DNA from 2 places in the Micromonospora zhanjiangensis genome. Region 1 is predicted to be linked to the other one. Evidence: riboswitches for the same ligand, from Rfam matches in the RefSeq annotation. Region 1 holds a riboswitch; the other holds the start of a gene.

Region 1 (7,286 bases):
TGGACATCGTCGCGCCGGTGACGAAACTGCCGACGTGCCGGTCGCCGAGACCGACGATCTCCGCCAGCCAACGGACCGTCTCCCGTTCCAGCGCCGCGGCCGAGGAGTCCTCGCCGGAGGCGGCGTTCTGGTCGTAGGCGCTGGTGAGCCAGTCCCCCGCGACGGCGGCCGGGGTGGCGCCGCCGGTGACGAAACCGAGGTACCGCGGGCCGGCGCTGGCGGAGAAGCCCGGCTCCCACCGCCGGGTGAACCGCGCCAGGGCGCCGGCCAGCCCGACACCCTCGCGTGGCAGCGGATCCGCGGGCGGAGCCTGCGGGTCGCCCACCACCGGGCGGGTGTCCAGTCCGGCGAGTGCCCGTTCGGCGACGCCGCGGGTGGTTTCCAGCAGGTCCGGCAGGGACGCCAGGTCGTCGGCGAGTAGTGGGTGCATGGTCGGAGGCTAGCCAGCACGGCCGGGTACCGGCGGTGGCCAATACGGGCATCGTGGCCCCGGCCCGCCGGTCTGCCTACCCTTGACCGAACAGGTAGGTGCGCCCCGACATCCGGGCCTCGGTACCGTGCGGGAGTCAGAACCGGCCGGACGTCGCGCACCGAGCGAAGGAGCATCGTTGAAGCGGCCCACGATCGCGGATGTGGCCCGGCGGGCCGGGGTCTCCAAGGGTGCGGTCTCGTACGCCCTGAACGGGCAACCGGGGGTCTCCGAGGCCACCCGGCGACGGATCCAGGCCATCGCGCGGGAGATCGGCTTCAACCCCAGCAGCGCCGCCCGGGCGCTCTCCGGCGCCTCGGCCAACGCGGTCGGGTTGACCCTGTGCCGACCGGCCCGGGTCCTCGGCATCGAGCCGTTCTTCATGGAGCTGATCAGCGGCGTGGAGGCGACCCTGTCGGACCGGGGTTACGCGTTGACCCTCCAGGTGGTCGCCGACCCGGACGCGGAGATCGCCGTCTACCGCCGGTGGTGGGGCGAGCGTCGGGTGGACGGCGTACTCGTCTGCGACCTGCGGATCGACGACCGGCGGGTGCCGGTGCTGGAAGAGCTGGGCCTGCCCGCGGTGGTGATCGGCGGTCCGGGACACAGCGGCGGGCTGGCCAACGTGTGGTCCGACGACGCGGCCGCGCTGGAGGAGGCGGTCCGCTACCTGATCGCGCTCGGACACCGGCGGATCGCCCGGGTCGGCGGCCTGGCCGGCCTGTTGCACACCGAGATCCGGTCGGCAGCGTTCACCGTCATCTGCGAACGCCTCGGCGTCGCCGACGCGGTCTCCGTGCCGTCGGACTACACCGGGGAGGAGGGCGCCCGGGCCACCCGCCGGTTGCTCAGCTCCGCCGACCGCCCGACCGCGGTGATCTACGACAACGACGTCATGGCGGTCGCCGGCCTGTCGGTCGCGCAGGAGATGGGCATCGTGGTGCCGACCGACCTGTCCATCGTCGCCTGGGACGACTCGCCGCTGTGCCGGCTGGTGCACCCGCCGCTGACCGCCCTGGGCCGGGACATCCCGGCGTACGGCGCGCACGCCGCCCGCCGTCTGCTGGCCGCGATCGCCGGCGAGCCGGTCGGCCCGTACCAGGACGAGACCGCGCGGCTGAGCCCGCGCGGCAGCACCGCCCCACCCCGCCGCCCGCACCCCGGCTGACCACCCCGCCGCCCCGCCGGGCGGACACGCCGGTCGCCCCGTGCCGTGCCGGGCCGGACGGCGCGGGGCGGACCGGATAGCATCGGCGGCGTACTCGCGACTGGCGCGGCGAGGTGGAAGCGACCACCGGGGAGCGACCGGAAGCGTGCACCGCGCGCCTGGGTGCACGTCGACCAGCATGACCAGGCCGTCCGGCGGACACCGGCCGGCGTTCCGCTCCCGCGCGGCGGGCCTATGCTCGCCGCCGGCAAGTGTCGACAAGCCAGGAGGAGACCTCGTGCACGTACCCCCGATGCCCGGCCTGACCGCCGCGGACCCGCAACTGGCCGCCCTGATCGAGGGTGAGGCGCGGCGCCAGCACGACAAGCTGCGGATGATCGCCTCGGAGAACTACGTCTCGCAGGCGGTGCTGGAGGCGAGCGGCACCGTGTTGACCAACAAGTACTCGGAGGGCTACGCCGGCCGCCGGTACTACGAGGGTCAGCAGTTCGTCGACCAGATCGAGACGCTGGCGATCGAGCGGGCCCGGGAGCTGTTCGGCGTCGACCACGCCAACGTCCAGCCGTACTCCGGTTCGCCCGCCAACCTGGCCGTCTACCTGGCGTTCCTCTCCCCCGGTGACAAGGTGATGGGGATGTCGCTGCCGATGGGCGGTCACCTCACCCACGGCTGGTCGGTCTCGGCCACCGGCAAGTGGTTCACCCCGGTGCGGTACAACGTCTCGAAGGAGACCGGCCGGATCGACCTGGACGAGGTGCGGGACACCGCGCTCCGGGAGCGGCCCAAGGTGATCTTCTGTGGTGGTACGGCGGTGCCCCGGATCATCGACTTCGCCGGCTTCGCGGAGATCGCCCGGGAGATCGGCGCGGTGCTGGTGGCCGACATCGCGCACATCGCCGGTCTGGTCGCCGGTGGCGCGCACCCGTCGCCGGTGGGGCACGCCGACGTGATCACCACCACGACGCACAAGACCCTGCGCGGCCCGCGCGGTGCGATGATCATGACCACCGCCGAGCACGCCGCCGCCGTCGACAAGGCGGTCTTCCCCGGCCTGCAGGGCGGCCCGCACAACCACACCACCGCCGGCATCGCGGTCGCGTTGCGCGAGGCGGCCGAGCCGGCCTTCCGGGAGTACGCCCACCAGATCGTCGCCAACTCGAAGGCGCTGGCCACCGCGTTGACCGAACGCGGCTTCGCCCTCTCCTCCGGCGGCACCGACAACCACCTCATCCTGGCCGACCTGACCGGCAAGGGGATCGGCGGCAAGCCGGCCGCGCAGGCGCTGGACCGGGCCGGCATCGAACTGAACTACAACACCGTCCCGTACGACACCCGCAAGCCGTTCGACCCGTCCGGGATCCGGCTCGGCACCGCCGCGCTGACCACCCGCGGCCTCACCGAGGAGCGGATGCCGCAGGTGGCGGCCTGGATGGACGCCGCCATCGACGCGGCGATCAAGGACGACGAGGCGGGCCTCGACCGCATCGCCGGTGAGGTCGCCGACCTGCTGGCGGATTACCCGATGCCGGGCTTCGCCCGCGACTGAGTCCCCGTCGTCGATCGCGCCGGGCCCGTACCGGCCGGCCGGATTCCGGCCCGCTCCGGTCGGGCTCGGCGCGATCACGAGGGTCCGTCAGCGGGACGCGGTGGGAAATTCCTCCAGGTACGCCTCCACCCGTTCCGGCGGGGCCGGGTGGGAGAGGGCGAAGCCCTGCCCGTAGCGGCATCCCGCCGCCCGCGCCTGGTCGACCTGGGCGGTCGACTCCAGTCCCTCCGCGACGATCTCCAGGCCGAGTCGACGGCCCAGGCTGACCACCACGTCGATCAACGGCCGGTCGGAGCCCTGCCAGCTGGTGTGGTCCGTCACCAGCCGTCTGTCGATCTTGACGAAGTCCGCCGGCAGCCGGCGCAGGTGCACCAGCGACGCCTGGCCGCTGCCGAAGTCGTCCAGCGCGGTCCGTACGCCCAGCGCGCGCAGCCCGGCGAGCTGGCTGACCACGGATTGCGGATGATCGGTCAGTCGCGGTTCGGCGAGTTCCACCACCAGGCGTTCGGGCGCCAGCCGGTGCGCGGCCAGCGTCTCGGTCACCCGGCTGACGAAACCCGGCGCGACCAGTTCCTCGGGCAGCACGTTGACCGACATCCACAGGGTTCGGCCGCCGGCCGACCAGCGGGCGAGCTGCCGGCAGGCGGTATGCAGGACCCACTGCCCGATCTCCTCGGTGATGCCGAGGTCCCGGGCCGACGAGAAGATCTCGGCGGGCAGCACCGTACCCAAGACCGGACTGCGCCAACGCAACAACGCCTCGACGCCGGCAGGTTGCCCGTCCCGCAGCTCGACGATCGGTTGGTAGGCCAGATCGAACTCGCCCCGGGCCACCGCGCCGGGCAGTTCCCGTTCGACGTCCAGCCGGCGGACCAGTTCCTGCTCCAGGTAGGCGTCGTACCACTCGACCCGGTTGCGACCGAGCTGGCCGGCCCGTCGGCGGGCCAGGCCGGCGCGGCGCAGCACGTTCTCCACGTCGTCGCCGCCGGACAGCTCGGCCAGGCCGATGCTGGCCTGGAGGTGCACGGTGGCGCCGGGCAACCGGTACGGCTCGGTCAGCGCGCCGACCAGCCGGGTGCCCAGGGCGTACGCCGGCATCGGCCCGTCCACCGTCAACACCGCGAACTCGTCACCGGTCAGCCGGGCCAGCACGTCGTCCCGGCCGGCCACCGCCCGCAGCCGTCGACCCGCCTCGACCAGCACGGTGTCCCCCACGGTCCGGCCCCGGACGTCGTTGATGCCGGCCAGCCCGTGCAGTTCGATCACGAGCACCGCGCCGGTGTGCCCGGCGACCGCCCGCTGGGTGACGATGGCCCGCATCAGCTCCCGACGGTTGGCCAGCCCGGTGAGCTGGTCGGTGAAGGAGAGCTGGTGCAGGGTGTGTGCCAGCCGGTGCCGTTCGCCGACGTCGCGGACGTGCACCACCAGCGCGGCCACCTCCGGCACCTGCCGCTGGTCGCTGATCGTCGACTCGGTCTGCCGCAGGTCGCCGTGGCCGTCCCGCAGTCGGGCGGTGACCAGCGGAGGCGTGGGCGCCGCGCCGGGCCGGCGGGCCAGCACCCGGGTGAACGCGGCGGTGACGTCCCCGGCGTCGTCGGGGTGCATCAGGTCGGCGAACGGTCGGCCGACCACCTCGGCGTCGGAGAGCCCGAAGAGTCGGGCGGCGGCCGGTGACTGCCAGCGCACCAGCAGGTCGTCGCCGACCATCAGGATCAGGTCGTTCGCGCCGGACACCAGCGACCGGAAGTGCGCCTCCTGCGCGGCCAGCCGCCGGGCGTACCGGCGCACGTCCAGGACGGCGAGGATCTCCCGGACCACCAGGGCCGGGATGGCGGCGAGCCCGATCAGACTGGCGGTGCGGTCGAAGCCGCCGTACCGGGTCAGGTGGTAGACCGCCGCCAGTGTCGCCACCACCGCCGGGCCGGTGAGCAGCGGGTACGCCGCCAGCTGCACCTCCGGCGCGTCGGGTGGCACCGGACGGCCCACCGGTTCGGCGGCCCGGGCGCCGACGACGGTCAGCGCCGGGCCGAGGCACATCGCCACCGCCGCGACCGGCGGCAACCAGCCGGGGCGACCCAGCGCCGACGCCGTCACCAGGCCGGTCAGGCCGAGCACGGCGACGCCGGCACCCGACCCGCACAGCCAGGCGGCCGGCCGGTGCGCGAAGGCGCGCAGCGCGGTGACCGTGAAGATCGACAGCGCCCCGGCCGCGATCAACGCGGCGGCCAGCACCAGCGGTGGGCGGGCCACCGGCGGGAGCACCACCCAGCCGGCGAAGGCCAGGCTCGCGGCCAGGCTGAGACCGTCGAACCCCCGACGCAGCCGGGTCGCCACGGTACGGGCGGCGCCGGGCAGCAACAGCATGCCCAGCAAATACATGGCGACGGCGGCGGACAGTCCGACGAAGGCCAGCGAGGCCCGGCCGCCGGGCGCGACCAGCGGCAGCGCGCCGGCGGTCAGGGCGGTGGCCAGCGCGCCCATCCCGAGGTAGCCGGCGCCCCGGCACGGGCCGAAGCTGCGTTGGTCGGCGTGGATGGCCAGCGCCAGCCGGACCAGCCGGACGGTGGCGATCCCGGCGGCCACGCCGACCGTGCCGGCCACCACCCGGTACGCCGACAGCCCGACCAGTGCGGCGACGGGCACCCCGACGGCCGCCACCACGACGGTGACGACATCCAACGGCCGCGGCAGGAACCAGCGGGCCGGCGCCTCGGGGTGCTGCGCTCCGGACACGAAGGGGCCTTTGTGAGGGGTTCACGGACGGTACGGGCGACACCGGCCGAGAACCGGGCCACCACCTCAACGATCGATCGGGGTTTCGGTTACGCAACAGTGATTCTTCCGCCTCCAGGGCGGGCGGCGCACCACCCGCGGCTCCGACGGTCGGACCGGATGCGAAAATTGCCAGGTGAGCAGCGCCGATCTCGTCCGTTTCCGGCACAGCCAGGCGATCTGGGTGGCCGCGATCATCGCCTTCCTGGGTGCCCTGCCGTTGGCCAGTGTCCGTTGGTTCCTCACCCCGATCCTGCTCATCCCGGTCGCGATCGGGGTCTGGTCCTGGCGGGCGGGCACCGACGCGGACGGGACCGGCCTGCGCGTCCGGGCCCTGTTCGCGCAGCGCCGGATCGGCTGGCCGGAGGTACGCGAGTTGGCCGGCGACGAGCAGGGCCGCGCGGTGGCGTTGCTCACCGACGGCCGACGCACCCCGCTGCCCGCGGTCCGGGTCGCCGACCTGCCCCGCCTGGTCGCCGCGAGCGGCCGCAACCTGGACCGTTAGCGGAACCTGGCGCGTGGGTGCCCGACGGATTCGCGGCCGACCGGCTCAGTAGCCGTCGACGACCTCGTTGAGCGCCGGTTCGCCGGCCACGTACCGGCGCAGTTGCCGCCCGACGAGCCGGTAGGCACGGGGCAGCAGCCCGCGTACCGCGCCGCCGACGTGCGGGGTGATCAGCACGTTCGGCAGGTCCCAGAGCGGATGCCCGGCCGGTAGCGGCTCGGGATCGGTGACGTCGACAGCGGCGCCGAGCCGGCCCGACGAGGTCTCGGCCACCAGTGCGTCGGTGTCCACCACCGGCCCCCGCGCGCCGTTGACCAGCAGCGCGCCGTCCCGCATCGCGGCCAGGAACCGGGCGTCCACCAGGCCGCGGGTCCGGTCGGTGAGCGGCACGATCAGCACCACCACGTCGGCGGCGGGCAGCAGCCCGGGCAGGTCGTCGACGCCGTACACGCCCTCGGCCGGCCGGGCGGTGCGGGCCACCCGGGTCAGTTCCACCTCGAACGGCGTCAGCCGGGCGGCCAGCGCCGCCCCGATCGACCCGGCGCCGACGATCAGGATCCGCTTGCCGGCCAGTTCGTCGGTGGGCAGGAAGTCGACGTCGGCCCATTCGTGCCGGGCCTGGGCCCGGGCGAAGTCCGGGAAGGACCGCAGGTGGGCCAGGATCGCGGTGACCACCCACTCCGCGGTGGACGAGTCGTGCACGCCGCGCGCGTCGCAGAGGGTGACCCCGGCCGGCAGCCGACCGATCCAGGCGTCCGCCCCGGCCGAGAGCAACTGGACCAGCCGCAGGTCGGGCAGCCCGACGGCCAGATCGGCCGCGTCCGCC
Region 2 (7,286 bases), on a different contig from region 1:
CGGTGACGGCCCGGACCACCGGCTCGGCGAGCGGTACGTCCATCTCCGCCACCCACAGCGGCAGGACGTCCGGCGGGTAGTTCCGCCACTTCATGCTGGTGCGGCTGCGCAACTCGGCCAACGTCAACATGCGCAACGGATTCGTCATGACCGCACGCTACCGAGCACCCACCCGCCTCGCATCCGGCCGGATCCGGACACGTGGCACCAAACCGGAACACCGCCCGGCGGCCCCGGCACCGACGCCCTGGCCGGAATGTCCGGATCGATGCCCCGATCGGGGTGGCGAAATGTCCGGATCGGCGGAATCGGTCGGCGGTCGGCGGCGTTGAAGACCCCGTACGACCGCAGCAGCGACCCCCGGCCGCGCCGGGCTTCCGGCGCCGTCCCGTGACCGCCGCAGCGCAGGCCGACGGGGCCGGGAACATCCCCGGGCCCCGGCCGGTTACACCTCCCGACCCGCGCACCGCCCCATCCCCGACCGGGGCGACGAGAGACGCGCGACGCGGCCCCCCAGCCGCACACCCCCGAGTGAAAGGCGATCACCACCATGACCACCTTCACCCGTTTCCTCCCGGAGACCATCCGTACCCCGCTGATCCGCCGCACCGTCCTCACCGCGGCCGGCCTCGCCCTCACCGGCGGTGCCATCGCCGGGCCCGCCGTCGCCGCCCACGCCGCCGAGCCGGCCCACACCAAGCCCCACGCGGCCACCGTCACCACCGACCGGGGTGGCGACCACGGCAACCGTGGCGGCGGTAACGGCGCCCACGGCGGCAAGCGGGCCAAGGACGTCGCCATCAAGTACGAGTCCCAGCCCAACTTCTACTACTGCGGCCCGGCGTCCACCCGGATCGCGCTGACCGCCACCGGTCACGACCTCAGCCAGGACGAGATCGCCAAGGCGCTCGGCACCACCGAAGCCGGCACCGCGTCCGCCGAGGACACCACCCGGGTCCTGAACACGGTTCTCGGCGCCGACAAGTACAAGACCACCGCGCTGCCCACGACCGACATCACCGCCGGTCAGATCGACACGCTGAAGTCCGACATCAAGGCCACCATCGACGACAACCGCGCCGTCGTGGCCAACGTCGCCGGCGTCGCCACCGACACCGACGGTGCGGTCCACGACTACTCGGGCGGCCACTACGTCAGCGTGGTCGGCTACCAGGACGACGGTGACCTGGTGAAGATCGCCGACCCGGCCAACCCGAACGTGGCCAGCTACTGGATCCACACCGACGACCTGGCGCACTGGATGGCCACCCACGGCTACTCGCACTGACCCGCTCTCCGCACCGACGGGCCGGCCTCCATCCCGGAGGCCGGCCCGTCGTCGCGCGCACGCCCGGCCGCGACGGCGGCGGCGGTGCTGCGGTTCGGGGCGGTCGCACCTGGTGAGCCGACCGCTCCGGCGGCTGACCCCGCAGCGACGGGGTAACGTGGGTCGCGGCCGTGACTGGCGCTGAGGTGGAGCACCACCGGGGAGCGGCCCGACCCGTTTCGTCGACGATGCCGCGCGCCTGGGCGAGCCGTCCCGACGCGCCGCCCCGGAGCCGCCGATGACCATTCCCGCCACTCCCGACGCCCACCTGATGGTCGGTACCCGACTCGCCCGCGACATCCTGATCCGCAGCGCCGAACGGGCCGCCGCGCTGGTCGGGCGGACCGGTCGTCGGCCCTGCCTGGCCACCGTGCTGGTCGGCGACGACCCGGCCTCGGCCACCTACGTACGGATGAAACGCAACCGGTGCCACGAGGCGGGCATCGACTCCCGGTACGTACACCTGCCCGCCGGGACCGGCACCGCGGAGCTGGTGACCCGGATCGCCGACCTGTCCGCCGACCCGGCGGTGCACGGCATCCTGCTGCAGCACCCGGTGCCGGGGCACATCGACGAGCGGGCCGCGTTCGAGGCGATCGCGCCGGCCAAGGACGTCGACGGGGTGACCACGCACTCGTTTGGCACGATGGCGTTCGGGCTGCCGGGCTTCGTCTCCTGTACCCCGGGCGGCATCGTCCGGCTGCTCGACGCGTACGGCGTGGATCCGCGCGGCCGGCACGCGGTGGTGATCGGCCGCAGTCCGATCCTCGGCCGGCCGGTCGGCATGTTGCTGCTGGCCCGGGACGCGACGGTGACCTACTGCCATTCCCGGACCACGGACCTGCCGGCGATCGTCGGCGGCGCGGACCTCGTGGTGGCGGCGGTGGGCCGGCCGAACTTCGTCCAGGGCACCTGGCTCAAGCCGGGCGCGGTGGTCGTCGACGCCGGCTACCACCCGGGCGGGGTGGGCGACGTCGACTTCGACGCGGCGCGCGCCGTGGCCGGCATGCTCACTCCGGTGCCGGGCGGAGTGGGCCCGATGACCATCGCGATCCTGCTGGAGCAGACGGTCCGGGCCGCCGAGGAACAGCTCGGCGGGGCCGCCGCCGATCCCCTGGCCGCCGGCCGTCCCCGACAGCCGGATCAGTGAACCTTTTCAACCTCCCCTTGCGGGCCGCCGTTGGTCGAGGTCGAAGGCGGCGCGCGCGCCGCGCGGTTCAGGTTGAAAAAGGTTCAGTTGTAGCTGGTGTCGGCGCCCGTGTCGCCGTAGCCGTCCGGGGGCGGCAACAGCTCGAAGACCGTGTCCGAGTCGGTGTCGGCCCCCGGCCGGATGATCGCCTCGGCAGCGCAGAGCACGATGATCCGGTAGCTCAGGCCGAGGTTGGACCAGAGGTCGCCGCGCAGCCACAGGCAGACGCCGACGCCGGGCTGGCCCTCCGGGTGCTCGTAGAACTCGACCACCGGTTCGGCCGCCGCGCCGACCAGGCCCTGGGTGTCCCGGTCGGTCTTCGGTACCTGCAGCAGGGCGCCGGTGACCTGGACCTCCGCGTCGGCGAGCGCGTCCGCGTCGTACCAGTGGGTGTCCGGCAGGAACAGCCGCGCGTCGAACGCGCGGCGACGGTACGTCGAGCCCAGCATGCCGGTGTCCGGGTCCGGCTGGTCGCCGATCCAGGCGACGCCGGCGTACTCGGTGCGCACCCGGCGCAGTTCGTCCGAGCCGGGACCGGCGGCGAACCCGGTGACCAGCGTGTCGAGGCGCGGCTGGGCGGCGAGGTGCACGTCTGCGGAGATCACCCGGGGCAGGCTAGCACCGTCACGCCACCGACCACGCCCGACGTGCCCGTCCGGAGTGGCGGTCAGGGGTTGCGCCGATAGCAAGACGGACGTACGGTTTTATTACGCGGAGACAACAACTGCGGAGACAAACCGACCCGGCCGGCGTTACCCCAGGCCGGTGTCGCGGTAACTGGTAAGCGAGACTGCTCAGGACTACCCGGTCGCCGGTGTGAAGGAGTACGACGTGGCGAGCCTCGACACCTTCGGTGCGAAAACCCAGCTACGCGTCGGAGACGCGAGCTACGAGATTTTCAAGATCAGCAAGGTCGACGGGCACGACCGCCTGCCGTACAGCCTGAAGATCCTGCTGGAGAACCTGCTGCGCACCGAGGACGGCGCGAACATCACCGAGGACCACATCCGCGAACTCGGCGGATGGGACCCGGACGCGGACCCGAGCGTGGAGATCCAGTTCACCCCGGCCCGGGTGCTGATGCAGGACTTCACCGGCGTGCCCTGCGTCGTGGACCTGGCCACCATGCGTGAGGCGGTCCGCGAGCTGGGTGGCGACGCCACCAAGGTCAACCCGCTCAACCCGGCCGAGCTGGTCATCGACCACTCGGTGATCGCCGACCTGTTCGGCCGCGAGGACGCCTTCGTCCGCAACGTCGAGCTGGAGTACGGCCGCAACAAGGAGCGCTACCAGTTCCTGCGCTGGGGGCAGAGCGCGTTCAACGAGTTCAAGGTCGTCCCGCCCGGCACCGGCATCGTGCACCAGGTCAACATCGAGTACCTGGCCCGTACGATCATGGAGCGCAACGGGCAGGCATATCCCGACACCGTGGTCGGCACCGACTCGCACACCACGATGGTCAACGGCCTGGGCGTGCTGGGCTGGGGCGTCGGCGGCATCGAGGCCGAGGCCGCCATGCTCGGCCAGCCGGTCAGCATGCTGATCCCCCGGGTCGTCGGCTTCAAGCTGCACGGTGAGATGCCGGCCGGCACCACCGCCACCGACCTGGTGCTGACCATCACCGAGATGCTGCGCAAGCACGGCGTGGTCGGCAAGTTCGTCGAGTTCTACGGCCCCGGCGTCAGCGCCGTGCCGCTGGCCAACCGGGCCACCATCGGCAACATGTCCCCGGAGTACGGCTCCACCGTCGCGATCTTCCCGATCGACGACGAGACGGTCCGCTACCTGAAGCTCACCGGCCGGTCCGAGCAGCAGGTCGCGCTGGTCGAGGCGTACGCGAAGGAACAGGGTCTGTGGCACGACCCCTCGGCCGAGCCGAACTACTCCGAGCGGCTCGAACTGGACCTGTCCACCATCGAACCGTCGCTGGCCGGCCCGAAGCGCCCGCAGGACCGGGTGCCGCTGGGCAACGCCAAGACGCTGTTCCGCTCCGCGCTGGCCGACTACGTCGCCCAGCCCGAGCAGGGTCCGACCGGCAAGGCCGACGAGGCCAGCGCCGAGTCGTTCCCGGCCAGCGACCCGCCCGCCGCCGACTGCGCGCACGACCCGGCCGACGCCCCGCGTGACCTGGTCACCGCGGCCGTCGGCTCGGGCGGCCGGGCCAGCAACCCGATCCGGGTCACCGGCGACGACGGCTCCGAGTTCGAACTCGACCACGGCGCCGTGGTGATCGCCGCCATCACCTCCTGCACCAACACCTCCAACCCGCAGGTCATGATCGGCGCGGCGCTGCTGGCCCGCAACGCCGTCGACCGCGGCCTGAACCGCAAGCCGTGGGTGAAGACCACCCTGGCCCCCGGCTCGAAGGTGGTCATGGACTACTACGAGCGGGCCGGTCTCACGCCCTACCTGGAGAAGCTCGGCTTCCACCTGGTCGGCTACGGCTGCACCACCTGCATCGGCAACTCCGGCCCGCTGCCCGAGGCGATCAGCGCCGCGGTGAACGAGAACGACCTGTCGGTGGTCTCGGTGCTGTCCGGCAACCGCAACTTCGAGGGCCGGATCAACCCGGACGTCAAGATGAACTACCTGGCCTCCCCGCCGCTGGTGGTGGCCTACGCGCTGGCCGGCACGATGGACATCGACCTGGCCAACGAGCCGATCGGCGAGGACACCGAGGGCAAGCCGGTCTTCCTGCGGGAGATCTGGCCGAACGGCCAGGAGATCGAGGACGTCATCGCCAGCGCGATCGCCAGCGAGATGTTCACCCGGGACTACGCCGACGTGTTCGCCGGCGACGAACGCTGGCAGTCGCTGCCCACCCCGACGGGCGACACGTTCGCCTGGGCGGACGAGTCCACGTACGTCCGCAAGCCCCCGTACTTCGAGGGCATGGGACGCGAGCCGCAGCCGGTGGCGGACATCTCCGGCGCCCGGGTGCTGGCCCGGCTGGGTGACTCGGTGACCACCGACCACATCTCGCCGGCCGGCTCGATCAAGGCCGACTCGCCCGCCGGTCGCTACCTCGCCGAGCACGGCGTGCCGAAGCACGAGTTCAACTCGTACGGCTCCCGGCGCGGCAACCACGAGGTGATGATCCGGGGCACCTTCGCCAACATCCGGCTGCGTAATCAACTGCGGATGCCCGGTACCGGTTCTGATGCGGGAGCTTCGCTTCCCGAGGGTGGCTTCACGGTCAACCACCTGACCGGCGAGCAGACCACTATCTACGACGCCTCGGTGGCGTACGCCGAGGCCGGCGTGCCGCTGGTGGTGCTGGCCGGCAAGGAGTACGGCTCCGGCTCGTCCCGGGACTGGGCGGCCAAGGGCACCATGCTGCTCGGCGTACGGGCGGTCATCGCCGAGTCGTACGAGCGGATCCACCGGTCCAACCTGATCGGCATGGGCGTGCTGCCGCTGCAGTTCCCCACCGACACCACGGCCGAGTCGCTCGGGCTCACCGGCACCGAGACGTTCTCGATCAGCGGGGTGACCGCGCTGAACGACGGACGGACCCCGCGGACGGTGAAGGTCACCACCGACACCGGCGTGGAGTTCGACGCGGTGGTCCGGATCGACACCCCCGGCGAGGCCGACTACTACCGGCACGGCGGCATCCTGCAGTACGTCCTGCGCAAGATGCTGAACGGCTGACCGGCACGGCGAACCTGGTCACGGGCTCCTTCTCCCTGCGGAAAGGAGCCCGTGCCCGTTGTGTGCGGCCCAACCGCGGCAGATGCGCCCGGGGCCGTGTCGACGTGCGCCGCCGGGGTGCCGGATTTCCGTACCGTCAGAAGGTGACCGGCAGGGCGCGCAGGCCGCGGACCCGGTAGGAGGTCCGCCAGGTCAGCTCGGCCGGGTCGACCGCCAGCGCCACCCGGGGGAAGCGGCGCAGCACCGCGCCGATGGCGGTCCGCGCCTCCAGCCGGGCCAGCGGGGCGCCCAGGCAGTAGTGGATGCCGTGACCCAGGCTGAGCTGCCCGCCGACCGGCCGCGTCGGATCCACGATGTCCGGCTCGGCGAACCGGTCCGGGTCGCGGTTGGCGGCGGCGATGCCCAGCAGTACGGTCTCGCCGGCGGGAATGGTGACCCCGCCGATGGTCAGGTCGACCAGCGCGAACCGGCGGATGGCCAGCGGTGCGGGCGGTTCCAGCCGCAGCAGCTCCTCCACCACCGGCTCCGGCAGCCCGCTGTCGAGCGACCCCTCGGCTGACCCGTCGGGCCCGCGCAGGTCGGCGAGCAGGTCCGGGCGGCGCAGCAGGGCAAGCAGGCCGGTGCCGATCAGGTGGACGGAGTTCTCGTAGCCCGCGAACAGCACCAGGAAGGCCAGCGAGGTCAGCTCGTCCTCGGTCAACCGGTCGCCGTCGTCCCGCACCGCGATCATCCCGGAGAGCAGGTCGTCGCCGGGCTCACGGCGCTTGTCGGCGATCAGCCGGATCAGGAAGTCGTGCAGCGCGCCGAGGGCCCGGCCGGCCGCCCCGGGATCGTCCGCGGGTGGGGTCAGCAGCCGGTCCGTCCAGCCCCGCAGCGACGACCGGTCGTCGGCCGGTACGCCCAGCAGGTCGCAGATCACCGTCACCGGCAACGGCCCGGCGTAGTCGGCGACGAGGTCGGCCCGGCCGGCCGGCGCGACCCGGTCCAGCAGTTCGTCCGCCGTCGCCTCGATCCGGGGTCTCAACCGGGCCACCCGCGCGGCGGTAAAGGCCCGCCCGACCAGACGCCGGATCCGGGTGTGGTCCGGCGGGTCCAGGTTCAGCAGGTTGGCGTCCA

Evidence for each region. Region 1 has a riboswitch for ZMP and ZTP ahead of ACFOX0_RS03400 (serine hydroxymethyltransferase). Riboswitches for the same ligand answer to the same signal wherever they lie in the genome.
Region 2: linked by a shared signal. The riboswitch ahead of ACFOX0_RS09750 (bifunctional 5,10-methylenetetrahydrofolate dehydrogenase/5,10-methenyltetrahydrofolate cyclohydrolase) and the one ahead of ACFOX0_RS03400 (serine hydroxymethyltransferase) in region 1 are both predicted to bind ZMP and ZTP.

The regions. Positions count from the first base shown of each region.
Region 1 is NZ_JBHSBN010000002.1:70,872-78,157, reverse strand. It holds gene ACFOX0_RS03410 (pyridoxal phosphate-dependent decarboxylase family protein) at 1-430, opposite strand, end outside; gene ACFOX0_RS03405 (LacI family DNA-binding transcriptional regulator) at 609-1,637, shown strand; ZMP/ZTP riboswitch at 1,724-1,808, shown strand; gene ACFOX0_RS03400 (serine hydroxymethyltransferase) at 1,915-3,183, shown strand; gene ACFOX0_RS03395 (putative bifunctional diguanylate cyclase/phosphodiesterase) at 3,271-5,916, opposite strand; gene ACFOX0_RS03390 (PH domain-containing protein) at 6,092-6,460, shown strand; gene ACFOX0_RS03385 (2-hydroxyacid dehydrogenase) at 6,506-7,286, opposite strand, start outside.
Region 2 is NZ_JBHSBN010000005.1:102,641-109,926, reverse strand. It holds gene ACFOX0_RS09755 (C39 family peptidase) at 584-1,288, shown strand; ZMP/ZTP riboswitch at 1,449-1,539, shown strand; gene ACFOX0_RS09750 (bifunctional 5,10-methylenetetrahydrofolate dehydrogenase/5,10-methenyltetrahydrofolate cyclohydrolase) at 1,566-2,477, shown strand; gene ACFOX0_RS09745 (hypothetical protein) at 2,561-3,121, opposite strand; gene ACFOX0_RS09740 (aconitate hydratase) at 3,333-6,170, shown strand; gene ACFOX0_RS09735 (cytochrome P450 family protein) at 6,307-7,286, opposite strand, start outside.